Linked DNA regions of Pontibacter liquoris. The protein of the gene in region 1 interacts with the protein of each later gene in a pairwise test. Links are inferred from orthologs where the notes say so. Each region holds a gene or a part of one and is shown on either strand. Other genes may lie near its edges.

Region 1 (2,845 bases):
AAATGATCGCGGGCAAACTCATTGGCCGAAAAGTTGCCTACCGAGCGGAACGACATCTTCACCATCTCCGAGCGGTCGATGATCAGGGCTGCAAACACAATGCCTTCAATAGAAAGGGCGTAGTTTACCAGGCCTTCGGTGTCGCCGGTCTTTGAGTCGTAGGCTTTCAGTTCTTCTTTGGTAATGGCAATGTATGCCGTCTTATACTCAGGCAGCACCACCAGTTTGTCTTTAAGGGCATAACCCAGAAAGCGCAGGCGCAGTTCCGTGGAGCTGTCATAGATCAGGCGGTGAATGTTGGAGGTCTGCACGCCAATGTGCAGCAGGTCGGCAATGATCAGGTGCACATTTTTAGACGTGCTCGGGTGCCGGAAAGAGCCCGTGTCGGTCATAATACCGGCATACAGGCATTCGCCGATGTTGGTATCGATCAAGTCGCCGTCGCCCATCTCCTTTATCAGGTCGTACACCAGCTCGGCCGTAGCGGCGGCATTGGTGTCGGAGTACGCCAGGTCGGCAAATCCTTCAGGCTGCAGGTGGTGGTCAATCATCACCTTGGTGCCTTTGGCCTGCCGGATATACTCGCCTATTTCGTTGATGCGCGAAAGATTGTTAAAATCCAGGCAGAAGATCACCTGCGATTCGTTGACGATGCGCCGTACCAGTTCATCGTTTTGCCCGGAGTAAACAAGCACGTCATCGTTGCCATGCATCCAGTTCAGAAAACCAGGATAGTCAGAAGGGGTGATCACGGTAACGCGGTGGCCTTTCTTTTTAAGGTAGCCGGCAAGGCCCAGCGAAGAGCCAAGTGCATCAGCGTCAGGCTTGTGGTGTGTGGTGATCATCACCTCTTTAGGCTCTTTCAGAAGCTCTTTCAGAGCATTAATATCGTGCATACTGTAAATATGAATCCTCTGAGTAATAAGGATATAAGGCGGCAAATTTCAGAAGAATTTCCTTCTAAAGCAATAGGACCCGGGGTTTTAGAAGCGGCCACTCTCTGGTAATACGCCTGGTTGCGCAGCGGCTGTTTACCAAAGTATAACCTAAAAGTATGCTATAATTTTGCGAAATGCGCTACTTTTGCATCTTTATATTCGGAGTAAACCCCTTAACCATTCAAGAACCATGGCCGGAAACACCACATTTACAATGATTAAGCCTGATGCAGTGGCGGATAACCACATTGGCGGCATTACCCAGATGATCGAGGAAGGCGGCTTCCGTATCGTAGCGATGAAAAAAACAAAGCTATCAGAAGAGCGCGCCGGAAAATTTTATGAAGTACACAAAGAGCGCCCTTTCTATGGTGACCTGGTAAAATATATGTCATCCGGCCCGATCGTAGCCATGATCCTGGAGAAGGACAATGCTGTAGAAGATTTCCGCAAGCTGATCGGCGCTACAAACCCGGCGCAGGCTGAAGAAGGCACCATCCGTAAGAAATTTGCCAAGTCTATCGAAGCCAATGCCGTGCACGGCTCTGACTCTGACGAGAACGCGCAGATCGAAGGCAACTTCTTTTTTGCTGCCGACGAGCGTTTCTAAGTAGCAGAAAGTATACGTATTGATTTTAAAAGTCCGCCAGGCTGTAAGGTCTGGCGGACTTTTTTTATATTTATACTTTCTAATATTATAAGATGAAAACAAAACCTTACTTACCTTATCTGCTAGGCTGTTTGCTGCTCTGCTGCGCATGCCGGCAAAATGAGCCAGAACCTGATCTTTCCGGTATCACGCAACTTCCTTATTCGTATCTGGCCCCTTTGGGTACGTCTGCTGTCCAAACGTCTATTTCCATTTATCCTAACCCCTTTTTTCAGGATGTAACTGTGGAAGTACAGGCAGCGGAGGGAGAGGCGGCTACGCTTTATTTCTCTGATGAGAAAGGCAAGTATACCAAAAAGATTATGCTGCCTGATGAGAGTAATTCCCACCGGGTGCAGGTAGATTTTAGCAACATGCCCACAGGGATCTATATCTGCGAGGTGAGGCTCTCGGGCAAAGTAAGTAGGTATCGGTTAATTAAAGCCCGCTAAGCGCATGAAGAAACTTTTACTAGCAGCAGCCTTGCTGGCAGCCTTTGCTGCCAAAGCCCAAACAACTACTTATGGATTTACCGGTAGCCTGGGAGCTTTTAAAACAATCAATAGCAGCAGCAGCGCAGGCGCTGATTTTAACTATGCTCCGGGTCTGCAACTCCAATTGGGGAGCTGGGTGCAGCTGCCTGTTTCTGAGAAAGCAACTTTGCAGCTTACCTTAGTGCATTCAATAGAACGGCAGGGCGGAAGCAAAGTCACCATGACAGACGAGAACAGGAACCCTTTAGCAAACGTTAAAACCAGGTATGGTAACCTGGCAATTGGTGCCACTGCCGTATACCTGCGCCACCTCAGCGACAAACTGGCGTTGGGTGCCGGAGCCGGCGTTACATACAAGTATGTTTCGCTTATGGCCGTGCAGGACTTTAAGATGGCAGGCATTGCAAAAGCAGAACTGGCTAAAACTTACGACGACCGGTATCACCGTAAATTCAACGCATACCTGCCGGTAGAGGTACAGTACGGCCTCAGCCCACGCGTAACCCTGCGGGGGCAGTTGCAGGTGCCCCTCAGCAACCGGATAGCTGCCTCCGAATCGGCATTTAAAGAGAGAGACCTGGGCCTGGCAGTTGGTGTAAATTATATCTTGGTCAGGCAATAAATCAAAAAGGCCGGCGCTATAAAATAGCGCCGGCCTTTTCTTTTTTAGATAAATGTTTACTTTCTGGGAACGTCCAGGCGTTGTCCCGGGCGTATCAGGTCGGGGTTGTCGCCAATGGTTTGTTTGTTTGCATCGTAAAGCT
Region 2 (3,157 bases), 210 kb from region 1 along the record:
TAAACGACCTGAAGAAATTCAAGATCCACTACAAAGGTTAAACTACGCCGGCACACGCTGGCAGCAAAAAGCTCCTGCTATCGGCCTGGTGCCTGCAGCAGGAGCTTTTCTGTTTATACTTGTTTCGCTAATACCCGGCTTAGTGCTGATGGAAGGTATCGGACACGAACGAAAGCACTTTGGGCAGCGACTGCCGCCAATAGGTCCAGGTATGGCCGCCGTCCCGCACCCGGAACTCATGCGGAATTTCCTTTTTGCGCATGGCAATGTGCACCAGCGAATTGCCTTCATACAGGAAATCATCATCACCGCAGTCGATATACCACTTCACAGATTTAACCTGTTCTGCCGGCACGGTGTTGAGCAGCTGCAGTACGCTGTTATTTTTGTAATAGGCCTCCAGTTGAGCGGCGGATGCGGTTACCGTTTTGTTGCCGATTCGCTCAATAAAAGGCTTTGCTTCTTCCGGGGTAAGCGGCCCGGTGGCGGCGCTCAGCGGACAAGCCGAGGAGAACAGGTCGGGGTGGCGCAGTGCATACATAAACGAGCCGCCACCACCCATAGAAAGGCCGGCAATGGCGCGGTTCCTTTTATCGGCTTTGATCCGGTAGGTCTTCTCGATGAAAGGCATAAACTCTTCAAAAAAGAAATCCTCGTAGCGCCAGTCGCCGGTTTCGCTATTAAAGTAGCCCCGCTGGCCGGTATTGGCATCCGGCATTACAATGATCATGGGCGTGGCCGTGCCGTTCTTAATGGCTTTGTCGGCAATATGCAGCACCTCCCCGAACTGCACCCAGCCGGTCTGGTCGTCGCCGGCGCCGTGTAACAGGTATAACACCGGGTAGCTGCGCTGGGAGGTCTCATAATCCGGGGGCAGATAAATGGCATACTTGCGGTTTGCTTTCAGGATCTTGCTTTTCAGCGACAGGTTATCTAGGACCTTGCCCGTTTGCGCAAACAGCAGCACAGGCACCAGAACCAAAAAAGCCAGAAGGAGTTGTTTTTTCATAAAGCGTCGGGTGTTTTAAGTATGGGAAGATAAAGAACGTCCGGCGAAGTATAAAATTAATCTGGCCCGTGCGCCTGCCACTGCTGGCTTATCAGGCAGAAAGAATATAGTATAAGGTAAATATAAGTATAGCAGGCACAAGCGGACGCTTGCGCCAGGAAAGTATGCAGGGGCTTGAACATGGAGAAGCTTGTGGTACTACAACTTACCTCTGCTCCCAGACGCCATCGGGCATCACCACGGCATCCAGCGGCACATCAAAGGGATTGGGGTCGTCTATACTTGCCACAGGCGGGGCTAGTGAGAGGCCGATCTTTTGCACATCGGAGCGGCAGTCGGCCAGGAATCGGTCGTAGAAGCCTTTGCCATAGCCTACGCGCTGGCCGCTTTCGTCAAAGGCCAGCAGCGGTAGCAGCACCACATCCACCTCATGGGCATGAATGATGTGGGCATTCTGCGGCTCGGGTATGCCCCAGTTGTTCTCTACCAGCACGGCTTCGTCGGTGAGGTGGTGGTGGGTAAGGATGTTCTGGGCCACATCCGTTACGGGCACCGCTACGCGCACTTCGGGGTGCTCCAGGCGCAGCCGCTCAATAATGGGCCAGGTATTTACCTCGTTGTTTTTGAGGATGGGCAGAAACACATGCACCGTCTGGCCGGGTTGCAGTGGAAAGTACGCAAAAAACTGATCGGCAATGCGCCGGCTGCGCTCCTGCACCTCCGCTACCGGAAGCGCGCGCCGCTGCTGCAACATCAGGCTGCGTAACTCCGCTTTCCGCATTATTCTTCCTCCAGTATGGTAAACTTAAATTCCAGCGGATCGAAAGCGGCGACTAAAGCAGGTATAAAATCCGGGTTATTTGTCTGGTAGGTGAGCAGGTTATCTTGGCGCTCCTGCAGGCTGCCGTTCGGGAAGAGCTTGTCCTTGAGGTTCTCCAGTTGTTTAAAGGTCTGCTCGTGCTTGCTGTCGCGGGCTTTGGACAGTTTTTTCTCCAGCAGCTGCAGGGCATTGTGCGCTTTCTGCTCTTCGGCCGCCACGGCTTTTACCAGCGTGGGGTCTATGCTATGGGCCAGCTTCTCTACTTCTTTAAAGGCGGCCGCTATACTTTGGCGCTCCGTTTCCAGGCTTATTTCCTCCTCATGCAGCTGCTGAGACAAGTGCTTTTTGAGTTCCTGGTAATCCTGGAACAGCTCCTGCGGCTGCAGCCCCAGCTTGTGCATGCGGCTGGCATTGCCGCGCGTAATATACAGCGCCGAGTTGCGCAGCATCAGCAGCGGAAAAGCCACCTGCCAGGCAGCAAAAAGCTGCTTCAGCTGGAACCAGTAGGCTACCTCGGCTCCGCCACCAATATAGGCCAGGTTGGGAAGCACAAGCTCTTCGTAGAGCGGCCGAAGGATCACATTGGGGCTAAAGCGTTCCGGATGCTGCTGCGCCTCCTGCCGTATCTCCTCTAAGGTATAAATCAGGTCGGTGTTCAGTACTTTATACTTGCCGTCTTCCAGCACAATGCGCTCGCGCAGGCTGTCAGCAAGGTAAAACAGGTTAATCTCGCGGGAGTATACCTGGGGCTTGTACCCGCGCTCCTCCAGCGCCGCGCTTGCCTCGCCTACCAGCTTATGCGATAGCTGTTCGGTCAGTTCTTTCTCCACTACCGGCGTGAGGGCTTTTTTCAGTTCCGGGTGGTCGCCGTCTATACTTACCAGCCCATATTCGCCGAATAGCGCATGCGTAATGGCGCGCGTGGCATCGGCCAGGTTCTGGCTATTGCGGTAGGCTTCCTCAAAAACAGGGTACGCCTCGGGCAGTTCGGCCAGCAGCGGTTCCATATCGTTTAACTTAAACCGGCCTACGGCGCCTTTCTGGTCGGTGTGCCAGGTATAGGTTTTGCCAAACAAGCTGAAGTGGTTGATCTCGGCAAAGTCGTGGTCTTCGGTGGCCATCCAGTATACCGGCACAAAGTTGTAACCAGGGTATTGCTGTTGCAGCTGCCTGCAGGTGTTAATGGCCGTGATGATCTTATAGACAAAGTATAGCGGGCCGGTAAAGATGTTGAGCTGGTGGCCGGTGGTAACGGTAAAGGTATTGGGCTGCAGCAACAAGTCGATGTTTTGCTGCACGGCAGGGTTTACCCCGGCCAGGGACGTGTA
Region 3 (2,876 bases), on another replicon or contig:
TTTGCCCCCGCTTCGGACCGGCTCCGAAATCAGTTACCTGTAGGTTGCGGGTGTCGTGCAGCAACTCCTGGCGAAGCTTTTCTACGCGGTCATAAGCCCCGAAATGCCCATCATGGCGAAGTACATGATTATAAAGCCCGAAAATAAAAGGGGAGTGGACGCCATGCAGCTTAAAAGCCCGCAGGCGATAACGCACGTAATCAGCAGCTATGGTCAGGAAATACACTGGCTAGTAGGAGGGATGTATGACAAAAATGATAGATACCGCGAAGTATGGCTGGATCGTTTGTTGCTGTTACCGTAGTTGCTTAGCTTTTCAGACAAAATTCAATCGGCTCAATTGGCCCTTTCTGGCGCAAACGTCCGCTTGTGCCTATACCTACAGTTGAATTCTACCTGAAAACAAATATCGTAAACAGCCTGGGTCAAGCAGACGCTTGCACCATTGAATGCCTTCAAATCCTGTTAATTATACTTATAAACCCCAAGTAGCTTTACTGCTGCATTTAAAGTATAAAACTGCAAATCTTTAGTTGAGCTTGTACGGCACAACCAGGGTAAACTCCGGAATGGTGGCATTGAACTGTTTGCCGTCTACCAGGCGTTCCATCAGGTACGTGCCGCGCATTTTACCCATTCCGGTCTTCAGGTTGCATCCCGAGACGTATTCATGCGACTCCCCGGGCTCCAATGTAGGCTGCTGCCCCACAACGCCTTCGCCTTCCACTTCGCGCACCACGCCGGTCGAATCGTGGATATACCAGTGCCGGCGCAGGAGCTTCACGGTAAATTCGCTGTTATTCTCTATCTTTATCTTATAGGCAAAAACAAAGTGCTGCTGCACCGGACTGGAATAATCCGGCAGGTAGTTGGTGGTAACCGTCACTTTTACACCTTCTGTTGTTTTTGTATCCATGTTTCAGAGTTTTATGTATACTGAGGAAACCGTACGCAGCATAACCTGGCAACGGGAGCTGGGGCTTCCTGTATTTGCAACCCAATTTCCCATACTAACTCATGAATGTAAAGATAGAAGAAAGCTGGCAAAAAGTGCTACAAGATGAATTTGAAAAGCCGTATTTCCATCAGCTTGTGTCCTTTGTTAAAGACGAATACACTTCTCAAAAAGTTTATCCGGCAGGCAATCATGTTTTCAATGCTTTTCTGCTGTGTCCGTTCGATAAGGTGAAGGTTGTGATCCTGGGGCAGGACCCTTACCATGGCCCTAAACAAGCGAACGGCCTTGCTTTTTCCGTGAGTGACGATGTACGCATTCCGCCCTCATTGCTCAATATCTTTAAGGAGATAAAAAATGACTTGGGCAAGGACATGCCGGCAACCGGCAACCTGGAGCGTTGGGCCGAGCAGGGCGTGCTGTTGCTGAACGCTACCCTGACCGTGCGGGCAGGCGATGCAGGCTCGCACCAGAAAAAAGGGTGGGAGGAGTTTACTGACGCCGTTGTGAAAAAGGTAAACGACTTGAAAGAACACGTCGTGTTTATGTTGTGGGGCGCTTATGCCCAGAAAAAAGGGGCTTTTATAGATGAAAGCAGGCACCTGGTACTGCGGGCTGCCCATCCCTCGCCGTTTGCCGCCGACCGGGGTTTTTTCGGAACGCACCACTTCAGCAAAGCCAACAAGTACTTAGAGGCGCACGGCGAAAAACCCATCAACTGGTAAAAGAGTAAGGCTATTAACCAGTGTGGAAGTATAGCCGGTCTTTTATTTTCCTTCCGTAAAAAGCCTAGAAGATAGTTAACTGAGAATTCTAGATAGCAAAAAGAGCACTCCTGTGGTTCAATTAAAACCGCAAGAGTGCTCTTTTTGTAAAACTGTTAAGCCGAGGGTTCCCGTTTGTTCAGGCCATAAATATTAGAAAGCTATGCCTCAACTCACTAACAACCATACGGGCAGGGGATTATTCTTTTAAAGCTTTAAATTGTCTGAAAGCATTGGAGACGGCCTGGTGCATGATGGTAGCATGATCTTCCTGCGGCAAGTAGTCAAATAGCACCCGCACGGTTTTACTCTTTGTAGCCTGAATTTTGTCTGCCAATACGTTTGCATCTACTTCCATCACCCTTGGGATAGCCGTTGTTGTAAGCCCTTCCTTGCCGACACTGATGTAAATATCCGTTAATTGCTTAAAGGATGCATTCAGTATCTCGGGGTTCTTGTTTAATAGCGAGCCATTATCCCACCATAAACTCGGGCTTACGATAATATACTTATTGAAAAGAGTAGGATTTTGAAACAGGATCTCCGTGGCCAACAGCCCGCCCAGCGACTGCCCGATCAGGGTTTTAGAAGATGTCGTTTTAAACTTTTTCTCTATAAAGGGCTGTAGCTCTGTTCCTATAAAGGAAATAAAAGCATCCGAATGCCCGGTGGTCGGATACTGTTTCCGGTCTGCTTCGATCGTAGTTGGATAAGTAAAGTCTCTTCTTCTATCCACTGTGGCAATGCCAACTACAATAGATTTAGGTACGATGTTGATCCATTCAAAACTGTTGTATTGCACCAGCCCGACTATGTGAATAAAATCTTCGTTAGCTGAGCCGTCCAATAAATAGATCACCGGGTATTTTACGCTGTCTGCCGGGTTATACCCTTCTGGCAGGTAGATGTTTAAGATCCGCTTCTCGCCTAATACTTTTGAATGAAGCTCGTGAATTTCGCCAAGTATAAAAGGCTTGCTTTTTTCTGCTTTCTTAGCTTTTTGCCCAAAAGCGGCTATCGTGAAAAAGCTAAGACATAATAAGACCAGTATTTTTTTCATTTGGATTGTGAATGTAGGTGTTTTAAAATGAGGTTTAACGTATTCGTGCTATAATGTGGGTGAGGCGTAGCCGAATCCTAAATTATGCACCTTGTTA

What was found.
Region 2: the proteins of LWL52_RS14025 (region 1) and LWL52_RS14910 interact in binary tests that used the Escherichia coli proteins (3 or more experiments, as listed by UniProt). The link is inferred for Pontibacter liquoris from one-to-one orthologs.
Region 3: the proteins of LWL52_RS14025 (region 1) and ung interact in binary tests that used the Escherichia coli proteins (3 or more experiments, as listed by UniProt). The link is inferred for Pontibacter liquoris from one-to-one orthologs.

The regions. Positions count from the first base shown.
Region 1 is NZ_JALEBG010000002.1:155,159-158,003, reverse strand. What follows is about bases 151-2,838. They hold LWL52_RS14025 (nucleoside-diphosphate kinase), read left to right. Parts: upstream 151-1,128; coding sequence 1,129-1,548; downstream 1,549-2,838. Other genes in these bases: LWL52_RS14010 (LysM peptidoglycan-binding domain-containing protein), read right to left, coding at 2,760-2,838; LWL52_RS14015 (hypothetical protein), read left to right, coding at 2,044-2,703; LWL52_RS14020 (T9SS type A sorting domain-containing protein), read left to right, coding at 1,641-2,039; LWL52_RS14030 (DHH family phosphoesterase), read right to left, coding at 151-896. Also shown: more of LWL52_RS14030, read right to left, coding at 1-150; more of LWL52_RS14010, read right to left, coding at 2,839-2,845. UniProt on the Escherichia coli protein: Major role in the synthesis of nucleoside triphosphates other than ATP. The ATP gamma phosphate is transferred to the NDP beta phosphate via a ping-pong mechanism, using a phosphorylated active-site intermediate.
Region 2 is NZ_JALEBG010000002.1:369,331-372,487, forward strand. What follows is about bases 3-3,002. They hold LWL52_RS14910 (5-formyltetrahydrofolate cyclo-ligase), read right to left. Parts: upstream 1,791-3,002; coding sequence 1,215-1,790; downstream 3-1,214. Other genes in these bases: LWL52_RS14900 (hypothetical protein), read left to right, coding at 3-41; LWL52_RS14905 (alpha/beta hydrolase), read right to left, coding at 140-1,009; bshC (bacillithiol biosynthesis cysteine-adding enzyme BshC), read right to left, coding at 1,790-3,002. Also shown: more of LWL52_RS14900, read left to right, coding at 1-2; more of bshC, read right to left, coding at 3,003-3,157. UniProt on the Escherichia coli protein: Involved in the removal of 5-formyltetrahydrofolate.
Region 3 is NZ_JALEBG010000001.1:1,719,355-1,722,230, forward strand. Bases 130-2,848 are described here. They hold ung (uracil-DNA glycosylase), read left to right. Parts: upstream 130-1,017; coding sequence 1,018-1,680; downstream 1,681-2,848. Other genes in these bases: LWL52_RS07055 (O-methyltransferase), read right to left, coding at 130-196; apaG (Co2+/Mg2+ efflux facilitator ApaG/CorD), read right to left, coding at 530-916; LWL52_RS07070 (alpha/beta hydrolase), read right to left, coding at 1,919-2,779. Outside these bases: more of LWL52_RS07055, read right to left, coding at 1-129. UniProt on the Escherichia coli protein: Excises uracil residues from the DNA which can arise as a result of misincorporation of dUMP residues by DNA polymerase or due to deamination of cytosine.